DNA from 3 places in the Pannonibacter anstelovis genome. Region 1 is predicted to be linked to each of the others. Evidence: riboswitches for the same ligand, from Rfam matches in the RefSeq annotation. Region 1 holds a riboswitch; each other region holds the start of a gene.
The links. A riboswitch is a leader RNA that binds a small molecule or an ion and turns the genes downstream of it on or off. The one in region 1 is predicted to bind thiamine pyrophosphate.
Positions count from the first base shown of each region.

Region 2: it holds a riboswitch for thiamine pyrophosphate, as region 1 does, so the genes downstream of both, V6L75_RS13035 (ABC transporter permease) here and thiO (glycine oxidase ThiO) in region 1, are expected to answer to the same signal.
Region 3: it holds a riboswitch for thiamine pyrophosphate, as region 1 does, so the genes downstream of both, thiM (hydroxyethylthiazole kinase) here and thiO (glycine oxidase ThiO) in region 1, are expected to answer to the same signal.

Region 1 is NZ_JBAKBF010000003.1:205,241-209,523, forward strand. Features, by position in the region: gene V6L75_RS06235 (ABC transporter substrate-binding protein) at 1-215, opposite strand, end outside; gene V6L75_RS06240 (ROK family transcriptional regulator) at 310-1,440, shown strand; TPP riboswitch at 1,663-1,778, shown strand; gene thiO (glycine oxidase ThiO) at 1,854-2,903, shown strand; gene thiS (sulfur carrier protein ThiS) at 2,900-3,097, shown strand; gene V6L75_RS06255 (thiazole synthase) at 3,099-3,875, shown strand; gene V6L75_RS06260 (thiamine phosphate synthase) at 3,872-4,283, shown strand, end outside.
Region 2 is NZ_JBAKBF010000007.1:226,440-230,722, forward strand. Features, by position in the region: gene V6L75_RS13025 (adenylosuccinate synthase) at 1-870, shown strand, start outside; gene V6L75_RS13030 (hypothetical protein) at 1,054-2,679, shown strand; TPP riboswitch at 2,813-2,916, shown strand; gene V6L75_RS13035 (ABC transporter permease) at 3,146-3,799, shown strand; gene V6L75_RS13040 (ABC transporter substrate-binding protein) at 3,881-4,283, shown strand, end outside.
Region 3 is NZ_JBAKBF010000014.1:42,574-46,856, forward strand. Features, by position in the region: gene thiD (bifunctional hydroxymethylpyrimidine kinase/phosphomethylpyrimidine kinase) at 1-757, opposite strand, end outside; gene thiM (hydroxyethylthiazole kinase) at 788-1,594, opposite strand; TPP riboswitch at 1,583-1,692, opposite strand; gene V6L75_RS18390 (Lrp/AsnC ligand binding domain-containing protein) at 1,817-2,053, shown strand; gene V6L75_RS18395 (DMT family transporter) at 2,105-3,151, opposite strand; gene V6L75_RS18400 (xanthine dehydrogenase family protein molybdopterin-binding subunit) at 3,408-4,283, opposite strand, start outside.

The DNA.
Region 1 (4,283 bases):
CTGGCATTTGCCTCGATGACGATGCGCTTGTCGATGCCGGCTGCCTTGAACTGACTGTTCATGATGTCGGCTGCGGCTTCGATGTTGGTGATACGCGCCGGGCCGGACTTGTCCGCGAGGGTCGACATCTTGATCTTGATGTCTTCGGCATACGCGTTGCCGGCCACGAGAGCCGAAAGAGCAATGCTGGTGAGAAGAGCGAGAGGCTTTGTCATACTGATCAATCCAGTTGGCGATATTTCATTAATTAACTTGCTTAATTAAAAGTTTGATGACATTCGCTAGGGAATTGCGAGGAGGAGGAAATTCATGCTGACGCGGCAGCACCCTTTGGAGGGCATTGGACGGACGCAGGCCGACATGCTCAAGCACCTGCGCAGGAAAGGCATGGCATCGCGGGTGCAACTGGCGGAAATGTGCGGCATCACGACAGCGGCGGTCAGTACGATGACCCGCGACCTGATTGAGCGCGGCATCATCGTCGAAGGTGCGAGGCGCTCGGGCGGGCGCGGGGCACCGCATATTGATCTGACGCTGTCTGAAAAGGCCGGTTACGCAATCGGCCTGCACGCCAACCGGTTTGCCGTCTCGGTTGCCTTGCTCGACTTTCGCGGAAATCTCGTGGGAGAGTGGCAGGAACGAGGCTCTTTCGAGAGCTTTTCCGGCCTGCTGGACGCCGTCGGGCGGCTGAAAGGAGAACTTCTGTCTGCAAGCGCCATAGACCCGCGGCTGTTGATCGGTGCCGGCATCGCCATGCCGACCCGTTTCCATCAACAGACGGCATCCCTCGATCTGGCGCAGGAGGTGATCGGCTGGACGGGTTCAGACCTTGCAACCGCCCTGGAGGAAACTCTGGGATGCCCGGTCATGATCGAGAACGATGCCAACGCCGCCGCAATGGGCGAACTGACGATGGGCAACGCCGCCACTCACGAAAACTTCGTCTATCTCTATCTTTCTGAAGGCATCGGCAGCGGAATCATCGTCAACGGCGAGCTTTACCGCGGGCATGCGGGCAATGCCGGCGAAGTCGGCGCCTTGCGCGCCAGGGGCCGCTCCAGACCCAGCTTCGATGATCTGGCCTCCTGGTGCCTCGACCATGCAGGCGTTATCCCGGAAGGGCGCTCGGCCGGGGAATGGACCGCCTATCTGGAGCAACATGAGGCCGTACTGGAAACCTGGCTTGCGAAGGCAGGGCCGGAGACGGCAACGCTCGCCTTCATGATTGCAGCCATCCTCGCGCCTTCTGCAATTTATCTCGGAGGGACGCTGCCCTGGAGTGTCCGCAAACGTCTTGCAGGCTGGCTTGAATTTGCCACATCGGACCCATTTGAAGGGGCGCGGGTTCTGCAGCCGCAAATCCTTGTGCCGCAGAACTCCGCGACGGATGCGGTCGCCTTTGGCGCGGCCGCCATGATCCTGCACGAGTTGCGCGGCTAGTCTCCGCCGGGTGCATCCGGAAAGGCAGGGCGCACGCAACAGGTGAAGGCACAAGCCGCTTTGCGGCCGCGTGTGCCAAGGCACGGAAGAGCAGCCCGGCGGCCTTTGCCCTCAGAGGGCCCGCTGCGGCGAAGCAGATCAGTTCGAAGGGCAAGCCGTTGCAATCATGCAATCACCGGCCCTCCCGCGATTGACAAGCCTCCATTCCCGGCGCAAAGGTTGGGCTTCACCTTGGGGAGTCCCGTGCAAGGGGCTGAGATACTGCTGGCGATGCAGCGCAGTGACCCGTTGAACCTGATCCAGTTCACGCTGGCGGAGGGATGGTGTGTGATGCGCGCAGGCACGGCGTTTGCCAGCGGGCGCCTCACAAAGCCCTTCCGCCCGTGAGACAGATGCCACGGAGCCGGAAGCGGATGAGCCAGACACACGTAGGCCTCTCTCATTCTGCAGGCTCTCGTCCAGTGGTGGTGCGCGGCGCAGGAGTGGCCGGGCTTGCCGCAGCGCTGGAGCTTTCCCGGCGCGGGATTTCCGTCATTGTGGCAGACACCAATCCGGCACCGGGTCATGGCGCGTCCTTCTATGCCGGCGGCATGCTTGCCCCCTGGTGCGAGGCGGAGACCGCCGGGCCCGAGGTGCTGAAGCTTGGGCTGGAAGCTGCAGACTGGTGGGAGGCGGCCGTGCCGGGGCTTGTCTCCCGCAAAGGCACGCTGGTTCTGTGCCCGCCGCGCGATCAGGCGGAACTGCGCCGCTTTGCCAGCCGCTCGACAGGCCACAGGACGGTGAATGCTGCGGAAATTGCAGAGCTGGAACCTGCCCTTGCCGGGCGCTTCATGACCGGGCTGTTCTTCGAGAATGAAGCCCATCTTGATCCGCGCCTCGCCATGACGGCGCTCTGGAAGCAGCTGGAAGCACGCGGTGTTACCTTCCAGCTGGGCGAAGCAGCGCAAGGGGCAGATCTGCGGGCATCGCTTGTCATCGACTGCACCGGGCCCGGCGCTATCGGCCGGATGCCGGGTCTGCGCGGTGTGCGCGGCGAGATGCTGTATCTGGAGACCACGGAAATCTCCCTGTCGCGCCCCGTGCGCCTGCTGCATCCGCGCCATCCGCTCTATGTGGTTCCGCGCGGCGGCGGGCGCTTCATGGTAGGCGCCACCATGATTGAAAGCGACGACGGCGGCCCGGTGACGGCACGCTCGGTCATGGAACTGGCCAACACCGCCTATGCGCTGCATCCCGCCTTTGGCGAAGCGCGCATCGTGGAACTGGGCGCCGGAGTGCGCCCCGCCTTTGACGACAACATGCCGCGCGTGGTGGCAGAGCCGGAACGCCTGCCGCACAGCGCGGATCTGGCCGTTGCCGGCATGTACCGGCATGGCTTCCTGCTTGCCCCGGCCCTCGCCCGGCAGGCAGCGGATATGGCCGCAAGGCGGCTGATGGAAAACAAGGGAGATGCAAACCCATGAAAGTGCTGGTGAATGGCGAAGCCGTGGCCTGTGCGGCGGAAACCCTGCCCGCCCTGCTGCAGGAACTTGATTATGAAGGCGACTGGCTAGCCACCGCCGTCAATGGCGAACTGGTGCCGCGCGAAGCCCGGGAGGCCTGCCGGCTGAGCGAGGGCGACCGGATCGAGATCCTGTCGCCGATGCAGGGAGGCTGAGATGAGCCTGACACTCTATGGCTGCGAGGTCTCGTCACGGATGCTGCTGGGCACAGCCCGCTATCCTTCACCTGCCATACTGGCTGATGCCGTACGGCACTCGAAGGCGGAGATTGTCACCGTGTCGCTGCGCCGGGAAACGGCGGCCGGGCGAAATGGCGGCGCGTTCTTCCAGATGATCCGCGATCTCGGGGTCAAGGTGCTGCCCAACACCGCAGGATGCCACAGCGCGTCTGAGGCGGTGCTGACGGCGAAAATGGCGCGGGAGGTGTTTGGTACAAACTGGATCAAGCTGGAAGTCATCGGCCACCACGACACGCTGCAGCCGGATGTGTTCGAGCTGGTGGAGGCCGCGCGCATTCTCAGCGCCGAGGGCTTCGAGGTGTTTCCCTACACCACCGATGACCTGATCGTGGGGGAAAAGCTGCTGGCCGCAGGATGTCAGGTGCTGATGCCCTGGTGCGCGCCCATCGGCACGGCTGCGGGCCCGCAAAACCTTGCCGCCCTCAGATCCATGCGTGCCGCCTTCCCGGATGTGCCGCTGATCGTCGACGCCGGGCTTGGCCGCCCCTCCCATGCCACCACGGTGATGGAGCTGGGTTTTGATGCGGTGCTGCTCAACACAGCCGTAGCGGGGGCAGCGGATCCGGCGCTCATGGCCGAGGCCTTTGCCGGGGCGGTGGAGGCCGGGCGCCAAGGATATCTTGCCGGACTGCTTGAACCAAGGGATATGGCCGTGCCATCAACCCCTATCATTGGCAAGGGAGCTTTCGGATGAAGCTTGATCCGTTCTATCTCATCGTCGACAGCGCGGACTGGATCGCCCGCCTCGTGCCGCAGGGCGTGAAGCTGGTGCAGCTGCGCGTCAAGGACTGCGCACCGGACGAGCTGCGCCGACAGATCCGCGAAGCAAAAGCCGTGTGCGAGGCCCATGGCGCCACGCTGGTGCTGAACGACTACTGGCAGATGGCCATCGAGGAAGGCTACAGCTGGCTGCATCTGGGGCAGGAGGATCTGGCGGAGGCCGATCTTGCTGCCATCCGCAGCGCCGGGTTGAAGCTGGGTCTTTCCACCCATGACGAGGCGGAGCTTGAGACGGCCCTTGCCGCAGAGCCCGATTATATGGCGCTGGGTCCGGTCTATCCCACCATCCTGAAGGAGATGAAGTGGGCGCCGCAGGGGCTGG
Region 2 (4,283 bases), on a different contig from region 1:
GTGGGCCGCCGGTCCATCCGTCTGATGGACCTTGCCAATCTGGAGACGCTGCCGGCCAAGATCGACCGGCTGCTGGCGCACCACAATCCGCTGCGCCGGGGTCTCGGTGAGAGTGAGATTTCCGCGCAGGCCATCTTCGAGGAACTGTCCTCGGTGGCTGGCACCGTGCTGCCCTACATGGATTCGGTATGGAAGCTGCTTGATGGCCAGCGCCGTGAAGGCAAGCGCCTGCTGTTTGAAGGTGCGCAGGGTGCGCTGCTCGACATCGACCACGGCACCTATCCGTTTGTGACCTCGTCCAACACGGTTGCCGGTCAGGCTGCCACCGGTTCTGGCCTTGGCCCCAATGCGGTCGGCTATGTGCTGGGCATCACCAAGGCCTACACCACCCGCGTGGGCGAAGGCCCGTTCCCGACCGAGCAGCAGAACGAAGTCGGCGAATTCCTTGGCACGCGTGGCCATGAGTTCGGCACCGTCACGGGCCGTAAGCGCCGTTGCGGCTGGTTCGACGCGGTTCTGGTGCGCCAGACTGTCTGCACCTCCGGCATTACCGGCATCGCGCTGACCAAGCTGGATGTTCTGGACGGACTGGAAGAGCTGAAGATCTGTGTCGGCTACGAGCTGGACGGCAAGCGGATCGACTACCTGCCGGCCTCCCAGGGGGCGCAGGCACGTGTGGTGCCGATCTATGAAACCCTGCCGGGCTGGCAGGAATCCACCAAGGGCGCCCGCAGCTGGGCTGATCTTCCGGCGCAGGCGGTGAAATATGTCCGGCATGTGGAGGAACTGATCGGCGCACCGGTGGCGCTGCTTTCCACCAGCCCGGAGCGTGACGACACCATCCTGGTGCAGAATCCGTTCCAGGACTGACGTGAAATTTATCGGGCGGAATGCTCCCCATTCCGCCCGAAAGTCATGTAAAAACCTGATTGCGCATCCTATCTTTGCCGAACACCTCTTGCGCCCGCCGGTGTTGAGCCTACAAATGGGATGGCATGAATACGGAGCTTCCGGTGCGCCGGGTTCAGGCTGGCACCCCTCACGAGCGAGCCAATGGCTGATTACTATTCGATTTTGAAGAAAACGATTGCGTCACTGCCGGAGAACAACGGTTCTGCGCGCCGCAACGTCTACAGCCGCGCCCGAAACGCGATTGTCAGTCAGCTCAAGGCCTATGAGCCGCCGCTTTCCCCGTCCGAAATCACGGCCGAACAACTGCGCCTTGAGGAAGCCATCCGCAAGGTTGAGGCCGAGGCGGCGCGTGAAACGCTGATGGCAACGCGCCCGGCGCCCGCAGCGCCTGCGCCCATGGCCCCTCCTGCGGGCGCCATCGCTCCGGCTGCGCCCCGCGCCGAGCCCTATCCGCCGTCTTCTCCTTCGCCGCGCGGGCCGCTTGGCTCTACCGTGCAGGAGGCCGAAAGGCTTGGGGATGCGTCGTCAAGCGCGGTGCAGACCGCCCGCGATGCCTTCCGCAACGAGAGCGCTCCGGCGGATCCGGCTGGCGAGCGCAGCGAGCCGCGCGTGGAGCCTGCCTTCGATGCGGCGCCTGCAAAGCCGTCCGCTGAGCCGGCTGCTCCTGCACCATCTTCCTACGCCATTCCCACACCAAGCCCTCGTCCAGCGCCTGCGAGCGAGAGCTTGCGCCCGGATCCTTCCGCACCGGTGTCAGCCAGTGCAGGAGGCAAGAGCGCTGCGGCCGATGAACCGCGCAAGGTCCGGACCCGTGCACCGCGCCGTGCTGCAAAGTCTGGCAACTCGCCCTTCATGTCCTACGTGTTCCTGGGCGGTTTTGTGCTGGTGCTGATTGGCATCGGCGCTTTCATCTATTCACAGCGCTCGCTGATCGCGGGGATCTTTTCCTCCAGCGAAGAAACAGCGGCAACGACTGCTCCGGCCCCCGAGACGCCGGTCCCCGCAGGTGAGACGGCTGCAAATGAAGAAAACAGCGGCAAGAATACCGACCGTCTGCTGACAGATACGGGAGAGCCTGCAGTCGCCCCTGATGCGCGCACCGTGACGACGACCCTCATCACGCCTTCCGCGCCGCCGCAGGATACGCCTGCTGCCGTGCCTGAGGCAGCTGCCCCGCCGGCCAGTACGGCTCCTGCCCAGACTGTAGAAACGCCGGGTGCCATCGTTGCGCAGAAGGCTTTCCTTTATGAGGAGGGTGAAGATGCCAGCGGCTCGGGCACCGCTTCTGCGGGCAATGTGGCCTGGTCGGTTTCTGAGGAAACTGGTACCGGCGGGCAGACAGAGACTGTGCTCGTGGCTCAGGCTCAGATTCCGGACCGGAACATCAATGTGACGCTGCGAATCAAGCCGAACACAGATAGCTCGCTGCCCGCCAGCCATCTGGTCGAAATCCAGTTCCAGCTTCCTGAAGGCTTCTCCGGCGGTGATGTTTCCAATGTGCCGGGCCTTGTGATGAAGCCGACAGAAGAAGCGCGCGGAGATGCGCTCCTGGGCGCATCGGTAAAGGTCGCTCCGGGTTATTTCTGGATCGCACTGTCGAGTGTTGACAGCGAGCGCGACCGTAACCTTGCCCTGATGCGTGAGCGCGGCTGGATCGATGTTCCGATGCTCTACGAAAACGGCAAGCGTGCCATCTTCACCATCGAGAAGGGCACACCTGGTGCCCGTGCTCTGGAACAGGCGATTGAGGCCTGGCAGAAGGGCTAGGGCGTCACATAACGCGAACCCGAAAAGCAACCGGCAAGGCCCCGGCATCTTATCAAGATGTGCGGGGCCTTCTGCTTTCATGGCGTGCTGGCAAGTTTTGCTTGCCAAGGCGCCATTCAGGCGGCATGTTTCGGGTTGGTCCGAGGGGTGCTCCGACGTGAGCTGAGATGGCGCAAAGCCGAACCCTTAGAACCTGATCCGGGTCATGCCGGCGAAGGGACGGAAACCTTTAGCCATATCCCGGATCTCCAATGTCTTGACCGGCTTGCCGGTGGCGGGAGATCCTTCTGTGTCGATAGAACTTCTTTCGGGAAGGCAACCCCTTCCATCTGCGAGCCCCGTCCGGAATGCCTTTCCGGCCCGTGCAGCTTCTCTCCTGCGCAGCATTGCGCCAGGTGTCGCGGTCAGCGTGTCTCTGCTGCTGATCTGGGATCTGGCGGTGCGGCTCCTCGAAATCCCGCCCTACATGCTGCCCGGTCCGCTGAAAGTGCTGGAGGCCTTCCAGCGCCAGAGCGGCTTTCTACTGTATCACGCCAGCATCACCTTGAGTGAAACCCTGCTGGGCTTTGTCTTCGGCATTGCCGCCGGGGTCATGCTGGCCTTCGTCATGTGGCTGTCGCCGCTGGCACGGCGCGGGCTTCTGCCGGTCGTTCTGGTGACACAGGCGCTGCCGGTCTTCGCCATTGCTCCCATTCTGGTGCTTTGGCTCGGCTTCGGCCTTGCCTCCAAGATCGTGATGGCGGTGCTGGTCATCTTCTTTGCCGTCACCTCGACGTTCTTTGACGGTCTCCGGCGGATGGATCAGGGCCTGGTGGACCTGGCGCTGCTTTACCGCGTCAACCGCTGGCAGGAACTGCGTTACTTCCGCTTGCCGTCAGCCATGCCCGCGCTCGCGTCCGGCGTCCGGATCGCAGCGGTCTTCGCTCCCATCGGTGCCATTGTTGGCGAATGGGTTGGGGCCAAGGGCGGGCTTGCCTTCATCATGCTGCAGAGCAATGCCCGGATGCAGACGGACACCATGTTTGCCGCTCTCGCCTTGCTTGCCGCAATGGTTCTGGTCCTGCGCTTCGTCGTCGAGCGCCTGACCCGCCGCATGGTGCCCTGGCAGCGCGAGGACTGATCCCCGCGCACGCATCTGCCGGTCAGGCTGTGGCTGGACCGGCTCAAACTTCATCCAACACCTGTCTACTGGGAGACCCGCATGAAACGCATTCTCGCGCTGTCGCTGGCCGCTGTTCTGGCCGCTGCTTCACCCGCTGCGGCGGCAGACAAGCTGACCGTTCTGCTCGACTGGTTCGTCAATCCGGATCACGCGCCGCTGGTGGTCGCCAAGCAGAAGGGTTTCTTCGAGGCTGAAGGGCTTGATGTGGAGCTGATCGAACCGGCTGATCCGGCCATGCCGCCGAAGCTGGTGGCGGCCGGCCAGGGGGATATCGCCGTTTCCTACCAGCCGACGCTCCATGCTCAGATCAGCGAAGGCATGCCGCTGAAGTGGATCGGCACGCTGGTGGAGACGCCGCTGAACACGCTGATCGTGCTGGAGGATGGCCCCATCAAGACGCTGGCGGACCTCAAGGGCAAAAAGATCGGCTTCTCCGTCTCCG
Region 3 (4,283 bases), on a different contig from region 1:
CGATCTTGAGGTTGTCAGCAGCCCGGATGGCATGGGTCACATAGAGCTTCGCTCCGGCCACCGCATCGGGCAGCGGAAGCCCTTTGGCAAGGCCCGCGGCAATCGCGGACGACAGGGTGCAACCGGTGCCGTGGCTGTTGCGCGTAGCATGGCGGGGGGCGGTGAACCACTGTTCGCGTCCGTCGCGGGTCAACAGCAGATCCTCGCTCTCCGGCCCCTCCCCGTGGCCGCCCTTCAGCAGCACGGACCTTGCGCCCAGATCCAGCAGCGCCTGCGCCTGCGTGCGCATGGCTTCCCGGCCCTGTGCAATTTCCGTATTCAGCATGCGGGCGGCTTCCGGCAGGTTCGGCGTGATCAGCTGCGCGCGCGGCAGCAGTTCCGCAATCAGCACGGAGACCGCTTCCGGCACCAGCAGCGGATCACCGGAGGCTGCGACCATCACAGGATCGAGCACCACATTGGACGCCTCATGCGCATCCAGCCCTTCGGCCACGGCACAGATGACATCCGGGCGTGACAGCATGCCGATCTTGATGGCATTGACCTTGAGATCGGACAGCACCGCATCCATCTGCGCCCGCACGAAGGCAGGGGGAACGTCGTGAATGGCACTGACGCCGAGCGTATTCTGTGCCGTCAGTGCGCTCAGCACGCTGGCACCATAGACACCGAGCGCCGAGAAGGTCTTGAGATCAGCCTGAATGCCGGCTCCACCGCCGGAATCCGAGCCTGCGATGGTCAGGGCAATGGCAGTCATGATTCCTCCTGAAAATGAACGGGCTGCGGCTCAGGCAAGCCGCAAGTGGGCGCGAATCTGCGCCGCTTCAAGCCCATAAAGGGCATCCAGAAACGCGGGAACGAAACTGCCTGGCCCGGTCGAATGTCCGGCGGCAATTTCCCCTGCGATCGCCATGATGGACAGCGCCGCAGCCGCAGCCACCACCGGGTCCGGCTCCACGGCAAGCGCAGCCGCAGCCACCGCCCCGGCTGCACAGCCAGTCGCCGTCACCCGGCCCATCAGCGGATGCCCATTGGCAAGGCGAAGGCTCTGAATGCCGCTGCTGATGTCATCCACAGCACCGGTCATTGCAACGGGAAGCCCCAGCTGGCCGGAAAGTTCCAGAACAGACGCACCGCCGCCCAGCGCGGCAAGCTCCCCGGCATTGATTTTCAGCAGTGAAGGCTTCAGAGCCAGAAGGCGCCGGGCCTCGGTCAGGCGCGGGGGAGAACGGTCGGCAAAGACGGGATCCAGCACCCAGGGCTTGCCTTCGCCAGCTGCGATGCTGATAGCCCTGCTCGCTGCTTCCTTCCGCGCGTCGTCCAGCGTGCCGAGGTTGACCAGCAGCGCCTGCGCAGAAGCCGTGAAGAAGGGTACTTCCTCCGGCGAGATCGTCATCGACGGAATGGCGCCCAACGCCAGCAGAACATTGGCGGTGAAGGCCTGAGCCACAGCGTTGGTGAGGCAATGCACACGGGGTGCGAATACCCGGATCTTGTCCAGTACCTCCGCCGTGCGCGAGGCCAGGTGATCCGCAGTGATGGTAGAAATGGCCGCTGCATCAGCTGCGCCGCGTGCCGTTTGACCGCTCATCATCCCAAATCCCTCCGCCGGTACAAGCCGGATCAGGTTCAAGGAGTTGGCACCATCGCCTCTCAGCCCGGCGCATCCGGCGGGCACCCCCATGAGACGGCAAACAGCTACCAAGCCCGTTCCGCCTTGGCAAGCATGCTCTGCTGGCGGCAATAAAGCGCAGCGATTGACTGGCGGCGGCGGATCGGCCATGTCCTGTCACAGGATAGCCCTCAGGAGCACGCCATGAAGCCCTTCTTCATCATGATCAAATGCCACCTCGGCGAGACCTACAAGGTCGCCAATGCCATTGCGGATGCCGAGATCGCTTCGGAAATCTACTCAACGAGCGGCGACTATGACCTGCTGGTGAAGGTCTATATCGAGGATGGCGAGGACATCGGCCACTTCGTCAATGAGAAGCTGCATTGCATGGAAGGCATCCGCGACACCCGCACCATCATTACCTTCAAGGCATTCTGAGGCACTATTCAGCCTGCGCCGGGCGATGAAAGCCGGGGCGCAGGCTGAAGATCAGGGCCGCAGCGGCGAGGAGGCCTTGCGCGCCCGGCTGTCATCCTTGCCCAGCGCCCGTTCGCGGTAGATGACGAAGAGGCCTGCCGCCACCACGATCAGCGCACCGGCCACCACCTGCCACACCGGAATATCGCCAAAGATCGCCCAGCTGAGCAGCACCGCCCAGAGCAGGTTTGCATAATCGAAGGGGGCGATAGTCGACGCATCAGCGTAGCGGTAGCTCTCGGTCATGACGATCTGGCCAACGCCGCCCGCAAGACCGACGAAGACAAGCAGCCCTGCCGTTTTCGCATCCGGAATGACCCAGGCATAGCCGGGGAAGATCCAGCCAAACGGAACGGTTGCCAGCGAAATCAGCGAGGCACAGCCGGAGAACCAGATGACAATGGTACTGGTCCGCTCTGTCTCGCAGAGCTTGCGCACGAAGATCATCGCCATGGCCGTGCAGAAGGCGCCTGCAGCCGCAGCTGCCGCGCCGAACCAGGCATCCCCGCTCATCTCCGTGCCGCCCATATGCGGAGACAGGATGACGACAATGCCAAGGAACCCGATGACGACGGCCGTCCAGCGGTAGACACGCACCGTCTCACCAAGGAAGAAAAAGGCCAGAACCACCGTGAACAGCGGCGCGGCAAAGCCGATGGCCGTTGAATCTGCAAGGGGCAGATATTTCAGCGATGTGAAGGCAAACAGCATGGCCGCAATGCCCGCCATGGCACGCCCCACATGGCCAAGCGGCTGGCGGGTATGAAGAGAGCTGGTCAGCTCACCGCGCAGCGCCACCAGAAGCAGCACCGGGAACATGCCAAAGAAATTGCGGGCAAAGACAATCTCGCCAATTGGCACGCTCTCTGTGGTGATCTTCAGAGCGACAGCCATGCAGGCGAAGGTGAAGGTGGAGCACAGCTTCAGAGCGATGCCCAGCACGGGTTTCTGTGAGGTGAGAACGGCGGCTTGCGGCGGGACCTGCGCGCCCTCTCCGGAGGCCAATGCACGGTTCTCCGCCTCATCCTCGTCAGGGGCGTTCGTCTCCCTCATGGCCATATGATCGTCCAAAGGTCCGGCGCAGGGGCGGGCATGAAGAAGCTGGGCGCCGGGCCAAGCTCAACTCAAATCTGCTGATAGCGCAGCAACTTCGCCGTGCGTATCATGCATGCTACTGTATACAAGGGTAGCAAACCGGTATCAAAATTCCAGACCATATTGCCGCAGCATACAGAATTTTACGCTGCTGGCCGGAGAAGGCGTCAGTGAGGGGACAGCGCAGTCAGCCGCGCCGCCCCCTCTTCGCATTTCGTTCTTAAGCGCGGGCGGCCTGAATGGCCTGCCAGACCCGGTGCGGCGTGGCGGGCATATCGATATGCTCCACCCCTGCCCCATCACGCAAAGCCATCTGTAGGGCATTCATCACGGCTGCGCAGCCGCCGATGGTCCCGGCCTCGCCTGCCCCCTTGATGCCCAGCGCATTGGTGGTGGACGGCACGTTCTTCGTCTCGAAATGGATATCCGGCAGATCGGATGCCCGGATCAGGCGGTAGTCGAGCAGCGAGGCCGTCAGCAGCTGTCCATCGGCATCGAACACCGTTTCCTCGCACAAGGCCTGACTGATTGCCTGCACCGTGCCGCCGATGACCTGACCGGCAAGCAGAACCGGGTTCACCGTGACGCCGAAATCATCCACGATTGTGTAGTTCAGCAGCTCGACATCACCCGTTTCCGGGTCGACCTCCAGCTCGCAGACATGCGTGCCATTGGGATAGGTCGCTTCCGCCTGCTTCACCTCTTCCTGACCGGCGAGCTTTTCACCGGCAGCAGCCGCAACAGCGGCCAGCGATACGGACCGGTCGGTGCCAACGACGCGGACTTCACCGTCCACCAGCTCCAGATCGTCAATGCCGGTTTCCAGCTGATCGGCGGCCTTTTCCTTGATCTTGCGGACAAGGCTCTTCGAGGCTTCGAGCACAGACGGCAGGCCGAGCGGAATGGAGCGGGAGCCGCCCGTGCCACCGCCCTTGCGCACCCGGTCGGTATCGCCCTGGATCACCTCGATCTGGCCGATATCAAGCCCAAGCTGTTCGGCAATCACCTGCGAATAAGACGTGGCATGCCCCTGACCATTGGTCTGTGTGCCAATCAGCAGCGTCACCGTGCCATTGCCGTTCAGTTCCACCGTCGC